DNA from 2 places in the Pseudomonas maumuensis genome. Region 2 is predicted to be linked to the other one. Evidence: predicted binding sites of a transcription regulator. Region 2 holds the regulator's gene; the other holds the start of a gene.
What was found. The regulator sigma-54, encoded in region 2, starts transcription at its own class of promoters, with help from an activator protein. The targets are predictions, from matches to a motif close to ANTGGCATNNANNTTGCTNT.
Positions count from the first base shown of each region.

Region 1: a site for sigma-54 is predicted at 2,394-2,413, ahead of flgB (flagellar basal body rod protein FlgB). Genes of this name have one in related genera too.

Region 1 covers NZ_CP077077.1:1,721,474-1,725,885, forward strand. Annotated here, with positions in the region: gene KSS90_RS07955 (autotransporter family protein) at 1-2,106, opposite strand, end outside; gene flgB (flagellar basal body rod protein FlgB) at 2,459-2,866, shown strand; gene flgC (flagellar basal body rod protein FlgC) at 2,869-3,312, shown strand; gene flgD (flagellar hook assembly protein FlgD) at 3,326-4,024, shown strand; gene flgE (flagellar hook protein FlgE) at 4,055-4,412, shown strand, end outside.
Region 2 covers NZ_CP077077.1:1,134,066-1,138,477, reverse strand. Annotated here, with positions in the region: gene lptC (LPS export ABC transporter periplasmic protein LptC) at 1-364, shown strand, start outside; gene lptA (lipopolysaccharide transport periplasmic protein LptA) at 351-875, shown strand; gene lptB (LPS export ABC transporter ATP-binding protein) at 876-1,601, shown strand; gene KSS90_RS05290 (RNA polymerase factor sigma-54) at 1,776-3,272, shown strand; gene hpf (ribosome hibernation-promoting factor, HPF/YfiA family) at 3,351-3,659, shown strand; gene ptsN (PTS IIA-like nitrogen regulatory protein PtsN) at 3,672-4,136, shown strand; gene rapZ (RNase adapter RapZ) at 4,139-4,412, shown strand, end outside.

The DNA.
Region 1 (4,412 bases), 590 kb from region 2:
GTTGCTGTCGTAGTCGGACTTGGCGCGGGTGCCGGCGATTTCGCGCTTGCCTTCGTTGTCGTTGAGGCCATAGGTGAGGCTGACATCGACGAAGTAGTTGTCCAGGGTGTAGCTGCCATACAGCGAGAACGCATGGCTTTGCACCTGGGTCTTGTTGCCGCGCTTACCGTTGACGTCGGTGTCGATGAAACTGTAGGCCGTACCGAGGCTGAGCTGGTCGTTCAGCTGGCCGTCGGCGCCGATCGCCATGCCCCGGCTGTGGGCGTTGTAGCCGGCAATGCCGTCGCGTCGCTGCTGGCTGGCATCGCTGTACAGCGACTGCATCCATACCCTTGGCGCGTGGGAGGGTGCGCTGGCGGTGTGGGTACGCAAGCCGTAGGCGCGACCATCGATGGCGTTGCCGATCAGGCGTTGGCTGGCGAGGGCGGCCTGTCGCGCGCCATCGCTGACCTCGGGTGCCAACTGCTCGGCGAGCCTGGCCAGTTGCGCCTCGTCGGCGCGGGCGGCGGCAAGGAACAAGGGGTCCTGATTGCTCAGGCGTGCCAGCAAACCTGCCTGGGAGAGGCTACGCAGCGCCTGTTGCGCATTGCCGTTACCGCCTTGGGCGGTGACGATCTGATCGAGCGCTTCGGTGGGCTTGGTGCTGACGGTGGCGTAGACCTTGTTGTCCTCGAGGGTGCTGCTCGTGACATTCAGCAGCGCCGAGGTGCTGACGACCTTGGGTGTGCCGCTGGCGTCGAGCACATTCACCCGACCGGCTTCGAGCAGCAGGTAGCGCGTGCCGCCTGCCTGGAAATCATCGCCTTCCGGGGTCAGGGCGATCCTGGCGTTCTGGCCGAACTCGGTGATGCCGCTGACCTTGACGATGGCCTCGTTGGGGGCGGTCATCTCGGAGAGCAGCATACCCAGTGCCGAGTTGTCGGCCACGCGCAGGTTGCCGTCGATGCGGGTGTGGTCGGAGTCGAAGTGAAGCGTGACGGGAGGATCGCCGGCGCTGCCGACATCGAGCCAGCCGTCGTTCACCAGGCGGATATCGGCGCTGCCGCGGTTGATGACGGTGGTGCCGTAGGTGCTGTCGCCCTCGACTTCGATGTTGGCGATTCCGGTGAGGGTGCCGTAGATCTCGCTGCCTTCGCGCAGGATCAGCTCGACCGGGTGACTGCTTGCGCTGGCATCGATGGCGACGTCGGCCCAGAGGCTGCCGCTGTTGAAGATGTTCACGTCGCCATTGGCCTTCTGCCAAGGCTGCATGCCTGGGCCATCGAGGGCGACGTTGCCGATTCTGATGGCAGTGCCACTGGTGGTGATCCGGCCGGTGTTGATGATGTGCCGTCCGAGCGTGTCGGTCAGGGTCGCGCCATCGAGCACGATGCCCTCGGCGCCGGCAAAGATCTCGCCGTGGTTCTCGATGCCGGCAAGCACGGCGCCGATCGCGCGGCTGTCGGGGCTGGACGTGGCCAGGATGCCGATAGCGTTGCTGCTGGTCGCGCGGATGAGGCCGCGGTTGATGACCTTGCCCTCCAGGTTGGCGCCGGCCACGTTGATGGCGCGCGCTTCAGGCGAGGAAGCCTCGATGAGCGCCCCCTCGGCATTGAGTACATCGCCCCTGACTAGCGTGGTGCCGGTGTTGGGGGAGGCCAGGTCAATACCGTAGTTCTGCACGCCGCTGACAGCGAAGACGCCGGTGGTGGACTTGAGCTGGCCCAGGTTGCGCAGGTCGCCGTCGACGGTGCTGGCCCGCAGGCGCAGGGCGGCACCGCCGAGGCTGGTGGTCTTGACATTGCCGGTGTTGGTCAGTTGGCCGCCGAGGCTGCTGCTGGCTATATGGATGCCATCGGTCTGATGCGTGCTGTCGCTGAAAGTCCGGTCGTTGTCATTGATGGCGCTGGCGAGGGACAGGTCACCCATGACCCTGCTGTCGGACAGGTGAATGGCGTTCCTGTCCCGCCCGGTGAAGCTGCCGGAAATAGTCAGGTCGTCGTTGATGAGCTGATGTTCACGGCGCAACCCGCTGTCGTCCAGTGTGATGGTCTGGGCCAGGGAGGGTAGAGGGGCGGCGCTTATGGCGAGGGTGATGAGCGTTTTGCGGACGGTTGGCAAAGCCACGGTTTCTATCCTTGGAAAACATTGAAAAATCAACGCGCATCCATGCGTGGTTGGAAACCATGGGCTCTCCGATAGTGGCTTCGTGCCACGGCACTGCGCGGGGCGCGAATGCTACCTGTAATGCTGGCCAATGGACACGTCTGCTTGACGTCAATTTTTTGTTTTGCCGCTTTTGCCGCCTGCCAATTGCCGCTCGCCGCGTTCGAAGCGGAAGCACTTTGCCGCTTTTCTGGCATTGCCATCTGCCGTATGGCCAGCAACCTCCACTGTTTGCGGGTGCTGCGAGGGTTGGCACAGCCCTTGCTAAAGCTAAGCCAACGAAACTCTGGTCAACCTCTGAAGGTTCCCCGATATGAGCATCAGCTTCGACAAGGCGCTCGGCATCCACGAAAAGGCATTGGGCTTCCGCGCCCAGCGCGCCGAAGTACTGGCCAACAACATCGCCAACGCCGACACGCCCAACTACAAGGCGCGCGACATGGACTTCTCGTCCGTGCTCGCCGCCGAGTCCGACAAGCAGCAGAACGGCCGCATCGCCCTGGATCGTACCAACAGCCGCCACATCGAGGCCGAGGGCCTGGCGATGATGGACGACACCCTGAAGTACCGCACGCCGATGCAGCCGTCGATCGACCAGAACACCGTGGACGCGCAGATCGAGCAATCGAACTACACGGAAAACGCGGTTGGCTTCCAGGCCAGCTTCACCCTGCTCAACAGTAAATTCAAAGGGCTGGTATCGGCCCTGCGCGGAGAGTGACCATGTCCCTTGCCAGTGTCTTCAATATCGCCGGTAGCGGCATGAGTGCGCAGAACACGCGCCTGAACACCGTTGCCTCGAACATCGCCAACGCCGAGACCGTCTCGTCGAGCATCGACCAGACCTACCGCGCCCGTCATCCGGTGTTCGCCACCACCTTCCAGCAGGCTCAGGGTGGCGCCGGCCAGTCGCTGTTCGAAGATCAGGGCGAAGCGGGCCAGGGTGTGCAGGTCAAGGGCATCATCGAGGATCAGAGCAACCTCGAGGCCCGTTACGAGCCAAACCACCCGGCGGCGAACAAGGACGGCTACGTCTACTACCCGAACGTCAACGTGGTCGAGGAGATGGCTGACATGATCTCCGCCAGTCGTGCGTTCCAGACTAACGCCGAGCTGATGAACACCGCCAAGAACATGATGCAGAAAGTGCTGACCCTGGGTCAGTAAGCAGAGAGCCTAAATGACTACCACCAATACCGATAACAAGGTCGGCAGCGGCTATCTGGAGTCCCTGCAGAAGCCCAACAACAAGAACAACGCCAGCACCGGTCAGGCCGGCAGCGCGTTGGGCAAGGATGCGTTCTTGCAGTTGCTGGTCACGCAGATGAAGAACCAGAACCCGCTCGACCCGCAGGACAACGGCGAGTTCGTTGCGCAATTGGCGCAGTTCAGCAGCCTCGAAGGTATCCAGTCGCTGAAGGAGTCGGTCGACGGCATCCTCACCGGCATTGGTTCGTCCCAGGCGCTGCAGGCCACCTCGCTGGTCGGTCGTTCGGTGATCGTGGCGACCGACAAGGCGGTGGTCGATACCACCAAGAGCTTCAATGGCCAGGTCGTGGTGCCGTCGAACATCACCGAAGGCAAGGTCACCATCAAGGACAAGGACGGCAACGTGGTCAAGACCATCGAGCTGGGTGCGCAGAAGGCTGGCACCGCTGACTTCATCTGGGATGGCACCAACGACAAAGGCGAGAAGGTCGACCCAGGCACCTACACCTTCAGCGCCGAAACCAAGGTCGACGGCAAGGCCAAGACGCTGGCCACGTTGCTGCCGGCCAAGGTCAACAGTGTCAGCTTCCAGAATGGCAGCGAGATGATGCTCGACCTCGCCGGTATCGGCAAAGTCGGCATCTCCAAAGTCACCACCATCGGAATTTAACGCCGCAGAATCGGCACAAGGAGCGAGTACATGTCTTTCAATATCGGCCTTAGCGGTCTCTATGCGGCGAACAAGGCACTGAACGTTACCGGCAACAACATTGCCAACGTTGCCACCAGTGGTTTCAAGGCTTCGCGCGCCGAGTTCGGCGACCAGTATTCGCAGTCCATCCGTGGTACTGCGGGCGGCAAGACTCAGGTGGGCAGCGGCGTGAAGACCATGGCGGTCTCGCAGATGTTCAACCCGGGCAACATCAATGGCACCGGCCAGGCGCTGGACATGGCCATCGACGGCAACGGCTTCTTCGCCCTGAACGACAACGGCTCGCGCATCTACACCCGTTCCGGCGCCTTCTACAGCGACAAGGAAGGCTATGTCGTGAATGCCA
Region 2 (4,412 bases):
CAAGGTCGAGCACCTCAAGGCCAGCGAGGTCACCCTGGTGACCACCCCCGACCTGCATATGTACCGTGGCACCGAATACCCCTGGCATGTGCAGAGCAAGCGCGCCGAGGTCAATCCGGACGGCACCGAGGTCGAGTTGATCGACGACGTGCGTGTGGCACGCACTGACGAGAAGCAACGCGAAACCATCATCACCAGCACACGCATGACCGTGTTCCCGCAGAAGCAATATGCGCAGACCGAGCAAGCCGTTAGAATCGACGGCGCCGGTGGCACGACTACGGGCAAAGGAATGAAAGCGTATTTGAAAGAAGGCAGGATGGACCTGCTCTCTAACGTAAGAGGACAGTATGAGGCTCGTTAAAACCATCCCCCTTCTGCTCAGCCTGGGCGTAGCACTGGGAAGCGCGAGCGCCTTCGCCCTGCCGAACGACCGTGACCAGCCGATCCGCATCCAGGCGGACAACGCCCACCTGGACGACAAGCAGGGCGTCGCCACCTACACGGGCGATGTGATCATCACCCAGGGTTCGATGATGATCAAAGGCAACACCGTGACCATGACCCGCGCCGCCAACGGCGATATCGACGTGGTCACCTCGGTGGGCAACCTGGCCTACTTCGAGCAGCAGCAGAGCGCCGCCAAGCCCGACAAGATGAAAGGCTGGGCCGTGACCATCCAGTACCAGGCGCAGAAAGACGTGGTGATCCTCACCGACCGCGCCAAGGTCGAGAACGAAGGCAACACCACCGAAGGCGAGAAGATCGTCTACAACACCAAGACCCAGGTGGCTACCGCCGGGCGCGGTGGCAACGTGACTGCACCGCGTCAGCGTATCGACATGGTCATTCAACCGAAGAAAAAGGCCGAGTAAATGGCAACCCTCAAAGCCCAGCACCTGGCCAAGAGCTACAAGGGCAGGCAAGTCGTGCGCGACGTCAGCCTGTCCATCGACAGCGGCCAGATCGTCGGCCTGCTCGGCCCCAACGGCGCCGGCAAGACCACCTGCTTCTACATGATCGTCGGCCTGGTCCAGGCCGACCAGGGCCGTGTGCTGATCGACAGCCTCGACGTCAGCCACCAGCCGATGCACGGGCGTGCCCAGGCCGGTATCGGCTACCTGCCGCAGGAAGCCTCGATCTTCCGCAAGCTGTCGGTGGCCGACAACATCATGGCCATCCTCGAGACCCGCAAGGACCTCGACCGCGAAGGCCGGCGCAAAGAGCTGGAAAGCCTACTGCAGGAATTCCACATCAGCCACATCCGCGACAACCTGGGCATGAGCCTGTCCGGTGGCGAACGTCGCCGGGTCGAGATTGCCCGCGCCCTGGCCACCGCACCCAAGTTCATCCTGCTGGACGAACCGTTCGCCGGTGTCGACCCGATTTCCGTCGGCGACATCAAGCAGATCATCCACCACCTCAAGAACAAGGGCATCGGCGTACTGATCACCGACCACAACGTTCGCGAGACCCTGGACATCTGCGAGACGGCCTACATCGTCAACGATGGCCAGCTGATCGCCGAAGGCGATGCCGAGACCATCCTGGCCAACCAGTTGGTCAAGGAAGTTTACCTGGGGCACGAGTTCCGACTCTGACCGCAGGCCTGCCCGGAGCACTGGCGAATGCGCCTGATCGGGGCTTAAGTTGTTACAGTGCTCTAGGCAAACGCTGCAATTTCAGGCATATAACTTGCTTAAAGTCGGCGCCCAAGCGCCCTACGTGTAGTGGATGGCGCATGCGCGCCGGCAACAAGGTATTAAGCCCCAGCCATGAAACCATCGCTCGTCCTAAAAATGGGCCAGCAACTGACGATGACTCCTCAGTTGCAACAGGCCATCCGCCTGCTTCAGCTCTCCACCCTGGACCTCCAGCAGGAAATCCAGGAAGCGCTGGAGTCCAACCCGATGCTCGAACGTCAGGAAGACGGCGAAGACTTCGACAACAGCGACCCCATGGCGGACAACGCCGAGAACAAACCGGTCGCCGAAGTCCAGGACAACAGCTTCCAGGAAACCTCCAGCAGCACTGCGGAGAACCTGGAGGACGGCGAGTGGGCCGAGCGGATCCCCAACGAGTTGCCGGTCGACACCGCCTGGGAAGACATCTACCAGACCAGCGCCAGCAGCCTGCCCAGCAACGATGACGACGAATGGGACTTCACCACCCGTACGTCGGTGGGCGAGAGCCTGCAAAGCCACCTGCTGTGGCAACTGAACCTGGCGCCGATGTCCGACACCGACCGCCTGATCGCCGTCACCCTGATCGACAGCATCAACGCCCAGGGCTACCTGGAAGACACCCTCGAAGAAATCTGCGCAGGCTTCGATCCGGAGCTCGATATCGAGCTGGACGAAGTCGAAGCAGTCCTGCATCGCATCCAGCAGTTCGAGCCTGCCGGCATTGGCGCCCGCACCCTCGGCGAATGCCTGCTGCTGCAACTGCGCCAGCTGCCGGCCTCGACACCCTGGATGAGCGAGGCACAGCGCCTGGTCACCGACTTCATCGACCTGCTCGGCAGCCGCGACTACAGCCAGCTGATGCGCCGCATGAAGCTCAAGGAAGACGAGCTGCGCCAGGTCATCGAACTGGTGCAGAGCCTCAACCCGCGCCCAGGTTCGCAGATCGAGTCCAGCGAACCCGAATACGTCGTGCCCGATGTCATCGTGCGCAAGGACAGCGAGCGCTGGCTAGTCGAGCTCAATCAAGAGGCCGTGCCGCGCCTGCGCGTCAACCCGCAGTACGCCGGCTTCGTCCGCCGTGCCGACACCAGCGCCGACAACACCTTCATGCGCAACCAGCTGCAGGAAGCGCGCTGGTTCATCAAGAGCCTGCAGAGCCGCAACGAGACGCTGATGAAAGTGGCGACGCAAATCGTCGAGCATCAGCGTGGCTTCCTCGACCATGGTGACGAGGCCATGAAGCCGCTGGTCCTGCATGACATCGCCGAAGCGGTGGGCATGCACGAATCGACCATTTCCCGGGTGACCACGCAGAAATACATGCACACCCCGCGCGGCATCTACGAACTGAAATACTTTTTCTCGAGCCACGTGAGCACCGCCGAAGGCGGCGAATGCTCGTCCACGGCAATCCGTGCGATCATCAAGAAACTGGTGGCGGCGGAAAATCAGAAAAAGCCATTGAGTGACAGCAAGATCGCTGGTTTACTGGAGGCACAAGGCATCCAGGTAGCCCGTCGCACCGTCGCCAAGTATCGCGAGTCATTGGGGATCGCCCCTTCGAGCGAGCGCAAGCGGCTGATGTAGCCCCCGGATGTGCCACAGCGTTTCAGTGGCAGGTGCAACACCTGCCTCTTTATGCACGGGCAACAAAGGAGAAGCTGTATGCAAGTCAACATCAGTGGACAGCATGTAGAAGTCACCCAACCACTGCGCGATTACGTGCTTGAGAAGCTCGCCCGCGTGGAGGGTCATTTCGACAAGATCACCAACGTGACGGTGATCATGAAAGTCGAGAAGCTTCAGCAGAAGATCGAAGCCACACTCCAGATTCCCGGCGGTGAGGTGGTTGCTAACGCCGAACACCAAGACATGTATGCAGCGATCGACGCCTTGGCCGACAAGCTCGACCGCCAACTGAAAAAACACAAGGAAAAACAGCAAAGCCTGCTGCAAGGCGCAGCCGCCCGCTGATCCCCCTCATCCATGATCCGACTTGAAACCATCCTGACCCCCGGCCGTTCCCTTGTGAACGTGCCGGGCGGCAGCAAGAAGCGCGCCCTGGAAAAGGTCGCCAACCTGATCGCCGAGCAAGTACCCGAGCTGGAGATGCAAGACGTCTTCGACAAGCTCATCGCTCGGGAAAAACTGGGCTCCACCGGTTTCGGCAATGGCATCGCCATTCCCCACTGCCGGCTTGTGGGCTGCACCGCGCCAGTGAGTGCCCTGCTGCACCTGGATGCCCCCATCGATTACGATGCCATCGATGGCGCCCCGGTCGACCTGCTGTTCGTCCTGCTGGTCCCGGAAGCCGCCACTGATGCCCACCTTGAACTGCTGCGCCAGATCGCCAGCATGCTCGACCGCGAGGAGGTGCGTAAGCGCCTGCGTGCTGCCGCCAGCAACGAAGCGCTCTACCAGGTGGTTCTGGACGTGCAGAACGAGGGCTGAACATGCGCCTGATCATCGTCAGCGGACGCTCCGGCTCCGGTAAGAGCACCGCCCTCGACGTGCTGGAAGACAACGGCTACTACTGCATCGACAACCTGCCCGCCGGGCTGCTACCGCAGTTGGCGGAAAACGCCTTGATCAACACGGAGCTGTTGCAACCCAAGGTTGCAGTCTCGATCGATGCACGCAACTTGCCTAGCCATTTGTCTCGCTTCCCACAGTTGCTGGAAGAGGCACGCGCCCGGCATATCCAGTGCGATGTGTTGTACCTGGACG